2 linked regions of the Occallatibacter riparius genome follow. The protein of the gene in region 1 interacts with the protein of each later gene in a pairwise test. Links are inferred from orthologs where the notes say so. Each region holds a gene or a part of one and is shown in the gene's direction. Other genes may lie near its edges.

Region 1 (4,439 bases):
GCGTAACTGCGTGGCCCGCGGCATGAACCGAAAGGATCTCGCCATCGCACGCGGCAAGCAGCACGTTATTGACAGGATCTATAGACAGGCCATCGCCAACCATCTTCTGCGCGAAAACCGGATCTGGAACGCGTTCCAGCGGCCAAGCCTGGCCGGAAAGTGGAGAGATGATTCTGATCTGTGCCATCAAAAGCCACGCTTTCCTGGAAATAGAGTGAACATCTTCTGCCGTGTACAACCGATGACCAATACACGTCCGCATCGCGCTGCGATGAGAGCGTGATCCTGCGTCTTCTGGGCCCTGAGTTTGCGGTCGAAGTCTATTGCGGTTCACAAATCGGGGTCATCTGGCAAAAGTACGAGAAGGAATCTCGAGAGCATCACGAACTCTCCGCGAGGCCAACGTGACATCTCTGGTACGCGCGAAGGGCTAACTTACATTTTTGACAGTTATCGGATGTGTTACTGAGGACTAGCATGCTGCGGAAGTTCCGACATCATCCAGTGCCGTCGCGTGCATACGGACAATCGGTCGCGTTCGGCAGGAGGGATTGCATGCACGTCAGCCGATTCTTCGGTCTTGTTCTGATCCTTATAAGCAGCGGCATCGCAGCAAGTGCGCAGACAGCGCCGAACGCCGACCTGGGCCAGGTCAGGCATGAGATGGAACAGCTCAAGCAGGAATACCAAAAGATGAGCGCCGCCTACGAGGCGCGACTGAAGCAACTCGATGCCCGCCTGCAACAATTGGAAAGCACGAGCCCGCAACCCGCTCTAGTCTCCGCTGCAGTAGTAACAACGAGGCCAACCCCCGTTGTCGCTACCACTGCTGCGAGCACGCCGACGGCAGCCAATCCTGCAAATCAGAACGCGCAAACCCAGGAGCAGGGAGGAGAGTCACCAAGGCCGATTCAGGAAACAACCGACTCGATCCAGCAGTCCCTCTCGCAACAGCGAGAGAACGCCGTCCGCGAACGGCTGGAGACAGTGCTACACAACTTCGTCGATGTCACTGGATACTTCAGAGCCGGTTACGGACGCGATGATGAAGGAGGCCCGCAGGTCACATTCCAGGCTCCAGGCGCCATGGCCAAGGCGGGCAGGTTGGGCAACGAAGCTGAGAACTACGGAGAACTCGCAATCAGCAAGAGCTTCTATCTTCCCGGCGCATTCTCGTTGAAGAAGAATTCCGCTGGTGGCCCAGCCACTTCGCCCACGGCACAATTCCTCGTTCGCATCTCGATGTTCAACCCGTATCAGAACTACAACGCGTCGTCGAACACCACCTTCGGCATCGCAGAAGCATGGGGCGCCGTCGGGCATCTGAGCGACAGTCAGCCAGCCCTGAACGTCTGGGCCGGCAATCGCTATTACCGCCGCCACGATGTCCACATCGATGACTTCTTCCTTTACAACATGAGCGGCGGCGGCGGCGGCGTGGAAGATATCAAGCTGCCCTTCGGCAAGATGGCGCTTGCCTGGATCGGCCTCGGCTCTCAGAGCGGCTTCAGCGATATTCCGGAGCCGAATACCACAAACAAAGCAGGCTTCAGCAAGGGCAATTTCGATTTCCGCCTCTACGACATGCCAATGCTGGGCGGCAGGGGCGAGTTCGGATTCGATGTTTCGAAGACCTCATCCGGCAAGGATCAGAGTGGCGCGGAGGCTCCCGGTGCGACGGGCGTTGGCTTCACGTTCATCCACACGGCAGACAAGTGGCTGGGCGAAAGCAACATGAACAAGTTCTACATCCAGTACGGACGCGGGCCGGCCAAGACATTCACTTCCGGCTTCGAGACCTACACCACTCCTGCCGGCTCCTTCATCCGCCCCGACGCTTCCGACTCCTACCGATTCCGCGTCGCGGATAACGTCATCTTCGAGCCCGGCAACCACTTCACCGTCAGCCCAGTGGTCATCTACCAACTGACGGACTACAAGCAGTTCGGAGGCTCGCAGCACTGGTTCTCCGCAGGCGTGAGGCCCCAGGCGCACTTCAACGACTTCGTCAGCCTGGCCTTCGAGCCTTTCGTCGACTGGACCGACAACAAAGAAACCCACGTCAGCGACCACCTGTTCAAATTCACGTTCGCTCCGCAGGTCTCGCTGGGACGTCACTTCATGAGCCGCCCAGCCATCCGCGGATTCGTAACGTATGCGCAGTGGGGCAACGGATTCAAGGGCCAGATCGGCGGCCCCGACTACCTCAACAGCACGCAGGGCGTTACCTGGGGTGCCCAGATGGAAAGCTGGTGGTAGTCTCCGCGCTCGGCTGCGCGACGGGAAAAGCCAAGGGTAGAGCCAAAACGGTGCTACCCTTGGCCGCGCAGTTGAAGTCTTATGTATAACAGGGCTCTGCCATGAAAACTTATGTGATTGCTCTTGCGCTCTGCGGAGCAGGATTGGCTCACGCTCAGTCGCCTTCCACTCCGCCGGCTGCTCCCCAGAATCCTGACCAGCTTTTCAAATCGCCTCTGCTGCAGCCGCCCGGCAAGCCGCAATTCAAATTGCAGGTTCCCGATTCATCCCACCGGTTCTTCACGCTGCCTCAACTGAAGGCGCACAACCCTGCCGAAAGCAAATCGAAGGTCGATCCCGGAATCCTTCGCAAGCCGCAGGGATTCGCGCAACGTCCCTCGCGTCCGGCGCCGCGCAGCGACATCTACCCCGGCCTGAAGATTCAACCGACACAGATTGCGCTGCTGGAAACCCCACCAGGCGACCTTCAGCCCAAGTCTCTCCCCATTCCGACTCTCTTTCCAAACGCCCGGTTCGAACCTATCCCGATCAACTGGCATGGATTCAAAATGATTCCGGTCGAAACTGGATCATCGGCCACTCCATAGGCGCCAACCCGCTGCTGCCGCACTGACTATACTCAGAGTTGATGGAGCGCATCTGCACCCAATGCCACGCCGTTCTCGCTGCTGACAACCAGGCCGACTGGTGCCCAGCCTGCGGCGGTGCCCTGACGGACCGAACGGTAGACCCGGCGTTCCAACGCGCACCAGCACCCAAGCCTGAGATTGATCACCGCGGCATCGTGCTCCCGCGCCGGCACGCCCTCGGCGGCATCATCACGCCTCAGTAACACGGCTGCATCTTTTGCGCGCCTCGTCCATACGCACCCACGCGTAAACTGAGAGCATGCATCTCCCGGTTCGCCTGGTGGCGATTGACATGGATGGAACCCTTCTTCCCACCTTCGGGCAGAAGATTGGCGACCGGACGGCCCGCGCTCTGCGCGCCGCGCAGGCGGCAGGAATTACCGTCGCCATTGCCACCGGCCGCCGCCACGCCTATTCCGCTCCATTATTGGCAGACCACGGCCTGCGAAACGATACGCCGCTGATCACATCGAACGGCGCGGTCACCCGCACCCTGGCCAACGAACCCATGGATCACTGCCATCTTGAAGCTCGCGTCGCTCGCGGTCTTTGCGGTCTGCTCCGGCCCTTCGGCGTCCTTGTCTTCACCTTCGACCGCTCCGGCCCCGGTGAACTGGTTCTCGAGGACCTGGAGACGGCGAAAGAACGGATCCAGCTTTGGATCAACGCCAACCGCCCCGCCATTGAAATCGTCAAGCCGTTGGAGCGCGCGCTCGATGGCCCCGAAGATCCCATTCAGGGCATGGTCACCGGCACCATGGATCAAATGAAGGCCGCCGAAAGGGCTTTGCGCGCCAGCGAGTTGCACAAGTATTGTGAGTGCGTCCGAACCGAGTATCCCGTCCGCGATCTCTCGATCCTCGACCTCATGCCGCCGGGAGTCACCAAGGGCTGGGCGCTCGAGCGGCTCGCACGCCGCCTCGGCATCGACCGTAAAGAGGTCATGGCCATTGGCGATAACTGGAACGACCTGGATATGCTGGAGTGGGCCGCCCAGGGCATCGTAATGGGTAACGCCGCGCAGGAACTGCGCACGATGGCGAAGGTTCGCGGCTGGAAGCAGGCGCTCACGAACGATCAGGAGGGCGTGGCCGTCATTCTAGAGCAGGTGGTTGCGCGGCAGACGGCCTCCGCCGGCGCGTAAACTCAGAAACACCAGGGGATTCGGTTGACCCATATCCGGGGAAAACTCGTTCTGACAGCAACCGCTTTGGCGGCGCTGGCGCTGCCCTGCCGTGCCGCGGAACGGGTTTCGCTAACCAACGGGTTTGCCTTGACGTGCGCGCATCACGAGACGGTGGAGGGACGCGTACGCCTTTACTCCAGCGCCAACGCCAGCAGCTACATCGAGTTCCCGCCCGCTGACATCGCTAGCATCGAGACCGTTCCTGATCCGCCTCCGAGCGCCGAACCGGAGACCGCCGAATCGACCCCGGCTGCCCGTCCAACGACGCCTGCCAAGCTGACACCGGCCGACCTGCACGAGATGCTGGCGACCGCCGGCCAGGCACACCACCTTGATGTCGACCTGCTGGCCAGTGTGGTCAAGGC
Region 2 (4,259 bases), 370 kb from region 1 along the record:
GCTTACGCTCTCGGAGCGACATTCCTTTATTTTTCAATGTTCTACCACCCCCGGCTGGAACTGGCCGCAACGGCACAAACTCAACAGCAGGAGCAGCAGGACGAAGACGACAGCGGCGAACCCGAATCGCCAATCCGTCGCTTCCTTCGCCAATTGCGGAGCATTCGCCGGGGCGAGCCCGTCGACCGCCTCATCTGGAAGCTGGAATGAGCGAGCCTGGCGCAAAAACCGGAACCCACGGACGGCTCGTTCGTCCGTCGGTGCAGAACACACGGCATTTACACTGGTAAACGGAGAATTCTGTGTTTTTCGATAAGGCATTTACGAAAGTATTCGGCACGGCCAACGAGCGCGTGATCAAGAAGCTGATTCCCATTGTGAACAGCATCAACGCGTTAGAGCCGGCTACGAAAGAACTGTCAGACGAGCAGTTGAAGGCCAAGACAGCCGAGTTCAAGACACGCATCGCCCAGCGCCTGGAAGGGCTGACCGACCCCGACGCCATTAAGCAGGCGGAGCGCGCGGCGCTCGACGAGATCCTGCCCGAAGCCTTCGCCGTGGTTCGCGAGGCCGGCTGGCGTACGGTCAAAATGCGCCACTTCGACGTGCAGCTCATCGGCGGCATGGTTCTGCACCACGGCAAAATTTCCGAAATGAAGACCGGCGAAGGCAAAACGCTGGTCGCCACCCTTGCCTGCTATCTCAACGCGCTCGCCGGGCGCGGCGTCCACGTCGTCACGGTCAACGACTACCTGGCCAAGCGCGACGCCGAGTGGATGGGCAAGATCTACGAGTTCCTCGGCCTCACCGTCGGTGTCATCGTGCACGATCTGAGCGACGACGAGCGCCGCGCGGCTTATGGCGCCGACATCACCTACGGTACCAACAACGAGTTCGGCTTCGACTACCTCCGCGACAACATGAAGTTCGATATCAAGGACTGCGTGCAGCGCGGGCACTACTACTCTATCGTCGACGAAGTCGACTCGATCCTCATCGACGAAGCGCGTACGCCACTCATCATCTCGGGCCCAACGGACCAGACCACCGACAAGTACCAGCGCGTGAAGGGAATCATTCCCAAGCTGGTCAAGGGCGAAGAAACCGAGACGCTGGAAGGCAAAACGTTCACCGGCGACTACGTAGTGGACGAGAAGCATCGTACCATTGGCGTCACGGACGAAGGCTGGGTCAGCATCGAGCGAGAGCTCAACATCGACAACATTGCCGACGCAGAAAACTGGGATCTCAAGCACTTTGTCGAAACGGCGATCAAAGCACATGCCCTGTACAAGCGCGACGTTGACTACGTCGTGAAGGACGGCGAAGTCATCATCGTCGACACCTTCACTGGCCGCCTGATGCCAGGGCGCCGCTGGAGCGATGGGCTGCACCAGTCCATCGAAGCCAAGGAAGGCGTGCAGGTCCGCAAGGAAGACCAGACGCTGGCGACCATCACCTTCCAGAACTACTTCCGCCTCTATCAAAAGCTGAGCGGTATGACAGGCACGGCCGAAACTGAGGCCGCCGAATTCGAGAAGATCTACAAGCTCGAAATCGTTGTCATACCGACGAACAAGCCTCTTCTGCGCGTCGAGAACTCCGACGTCGTCTATCGCACCGAGAAAGAAAAGTACACGGCCGTTGCCGATAACATCGCCGAGCTGTACGAGAAAAAGCAGCCCGCTCTCGTCGGCACCACGTCTATCGAAAAGTCGGAGCGCCTCTCAGCGATTCTGCAACGCAAAGGCGTGCCGCACGTCGTGCTCAACGCCAAGTTCCATGAGCGTGAAGCCGAGATTGTAGCCCAGGCCGGCAAGCTGGGCCGCGTCACCATCGCCACCAACATGGCAGGCCGCGGAACCGACATTTTGCTCGGCGGCAACGCCGACTTCATGACTCGCCAGCAGCTCGTCAAGCAGAACAACGCGCGTGCGCTCAGCGCAGGCGAAGGCAAGATCAACCCCATGGCCCCCGCGGGCTTCCTGCGCTTCTACTACCAAGGCCAGGAGTTCGAAGTCTCCGAGACCGACTGGGCCGAGGTAAACAAGATTCACGCGGAAGCGGCCGCGCAGGAACACGCCCAAGTCATCGAGGCCGGCGGCCTCTTCATCCTTGGCACCGAGCGCCACGAGTCACGCCGCATCGACAACCAGTTGCGCGGACGCGCCGGACGCCAGGGCGATCCCGGCGCCTCACGCTTCTTCCTCTCGCTTGAAGACGACCTCATGCGCATCTTTGCCAAGCAGTGGGTTTCCACGCTGCTTGAGCGTCTCGGTATGGAAGAGGGCGTGCCGATCGAGTCGCGCATGATCTCCAACCGCATTGAGGCCGCGCAGAAGGCCGTCGAATCCCAGAACTTCGAATCCCGCAAACACGTTCTCGAGTACGACGACGTCATGAACAAGCAGCGCGAGGCGGTCTACGGTCTTCGCCGCCAGCTTCTCGAAGGCGTCGATCAGCGCGAGCTCATCCTGGAAGACTACGTCGGAGGCATCCTTTCAAGTTCGCTCGACGAGTTTGCCCCCGAAGACAAGCACGCGGACCAGTGGAACATCAAGGGCCTGCAGGAAAAACTGATGGGCCAGTTCGGCGTAAGCCTCGAAGCAGCGGGCATCAAGCCACTGGAATTGGCGCGCCACGAACTCGGCGACGAAATCTTCGAGCGCCTGAAGCAGGAATACGAAGCCAAGGAGAACATCCTCGGCGCGCCCACCATGCGTTATCACGAACGCATGGTCATGCTCAGTGTCATGGACGGTCTCTGGAAAGATCACCTCCTCTCCATGGATCACCTGAAGGAAGGCATCGGGTTGCGCGGCTATGCGCAGCGCGACCCGCTCGTCGAATACAAGCGCGAATCGTTCGACATGTTCGAAGCGATGATGCTGAAGTTCCAGGAAGACACCGTGCGCTTCCTGTTCCGCATGCAGATCATCGGACCGGACGGCCAGCCTGTGAACGCCGCTCCGCAGCCTCGCCGCGAAGTGCCGGCAGCGCCGCCCGTAGCCTCTGCTGCTCGGCCCGCTCCTGGCGATGGACATCGCGCCCCGGTGCTGGAAGCGCCGCGCGAGATTCCCGTTCCTACGCGCGCACCGCAGACAACCATCGACCAGTTGGAGAAGGAGTTCGCGAAGAAGAAGCAGCGCGAGCTTGCGCACGCCAGCATGGCCGGAGGCTCAGCCGCCAGCCAGCCCAGCCAGCGCCGTACCGGCGACAAGGTCGGCCGCAACGACCCCTGCCCCTGCGGCTCCGGCAAGAAGTACAAGAAGTGCCACGGCACCGAAGCCTAAGCACAATAGCACTTAAAACAAGAGAGCATCCGGATCGCAGTCCCGGATGCTCTTTCTGTTTTGTGTCGATGAATTTGTAGCGCCGGTCTCCTGACCGGCTGTCGTGGCGATCTCCTGATCGCCACCCTCCCGCGCCTCGACAGAGTAAGATTCTCTGGTCGGAAAATGCGCTGCGCAACCGCTCTTCAACCGCGCTTTTCTTCGCTTCAACTCTAGATTCCCATGGGAGGCAACACCTTGGTTACTCGGCGTGAATTCCTCGACACGCTCGCAATCGGCACTGCCGGACTTGCTATCAGCTCAACTGCAAAATCCTACGGACAGATCATGGGCGCCAACGATCGGCTCAACTTCGCCGTCATTGGCGTGCGCAGCCGCGCCTACGCACATCTCTCGTCGCTCAAAGCCAATAAAAGCTCCGCGCGCATCACCTACGTGTGCGACGTGGATTCGGAGACACTGAAAAAGTTCGCCGACGCCACACAGCAGGAGATGGGCGAACCCGCAGCCGCAGAGCGCGACTTCCGCAACATTCTCGCGAAGAAAGACGTCGACGCCATCACCATCGCAACGCCCGATCACTGGCACACGCCTCTGGCGATCCTCGGCCTCAAGGCGGGCAAGCATGTGTATCTCGAAAAGCCCTGCAGCCACAATCCCGCTGAAGGCGCGATGCTGCTTCAGGCCGTGCGCAAATACGGCAAGAAGGTGCAGATGGGCACGCAGCAGCGCTCCTCGCCGCACACCATCGAGATCATCGACAAGATTCACTCCGGCGCAATCGGCACGCCCTACCTCGCCAAGGCCTGGTACGCGAACACCCGCAAGTCCATTGGTGTGGGCAAGCCGGCGCCTGTACCGGCACAGCTCGACTGGGACCTCTGGCAGGGGCCCGCGCCGCGCCAGGAATACAAGGACAACGTGCAGCCATACAACTGGCACTGGTTCCGCGTCTGGGGCACAGGC

Evidence for each region.
Region 2: the proteins of MOP44_RS22395 (region 1) and secA interact in binary tests that used the Escherichia coli proteins (3 or more experiments, as listed by UniProt). The link is inferred for Occallatibacter riparius from one-to-one orthologs.

The regions. Positions count from the first base shown.
Region 1 is NZ_CP093313.1:5,475,889-5,480,327, forward strand. Bases 1-2,907 are described here. They hold MOP44_RS22395 (carbohydrate porin), read left to right. Parts: upstream 1-555; coding sequence 556-2,259; downstream 2,260-2,907. Other genes in these bases: ptsP (phosphoenolpyruvate--protein phosphotransferase), read right to left, coding at 1-187; MOP44_RS22400 (hypothetical protein), read left to right, coding at 2,361-2,846; MOP44_RS22405 (hypothetical protein), read right to left, coding at 2,879-2,907. Outside these bases: more of MOP44_RS22405, read right to left, coding at 2,908-3,094; MOP44_RS22410 (Cof-type HAD-IIB family hydrolase), read left to right, coding at 3,148-4,032; MOP44_RS22415 (lytic transglycosylase domain-containing protein), read left to right, coding at 4,057-4,439.
Region 2 is NZ_CP093313.1:5,100,828-5,105,086, reverse strand. Bases 1-3,493 are described here. They hold secA (preprotein translocase subunit SecA), read left to right. Parts: upstream 1-302; coding sequence 303-3,293; downstream 3,294-3,493. Other genes in these bases: MOP44_RS20780 (hypothetical protein), read left to right, coding at 1-210. Outside these bases: MOP44_RS20770 (Gfo/Idh/MocA family protein), read left to right, coding at 3,531-4,259. UniProt on the Escherichia coli protein: Required for protein export, interacts with the SecYEG preprotein conducting channel.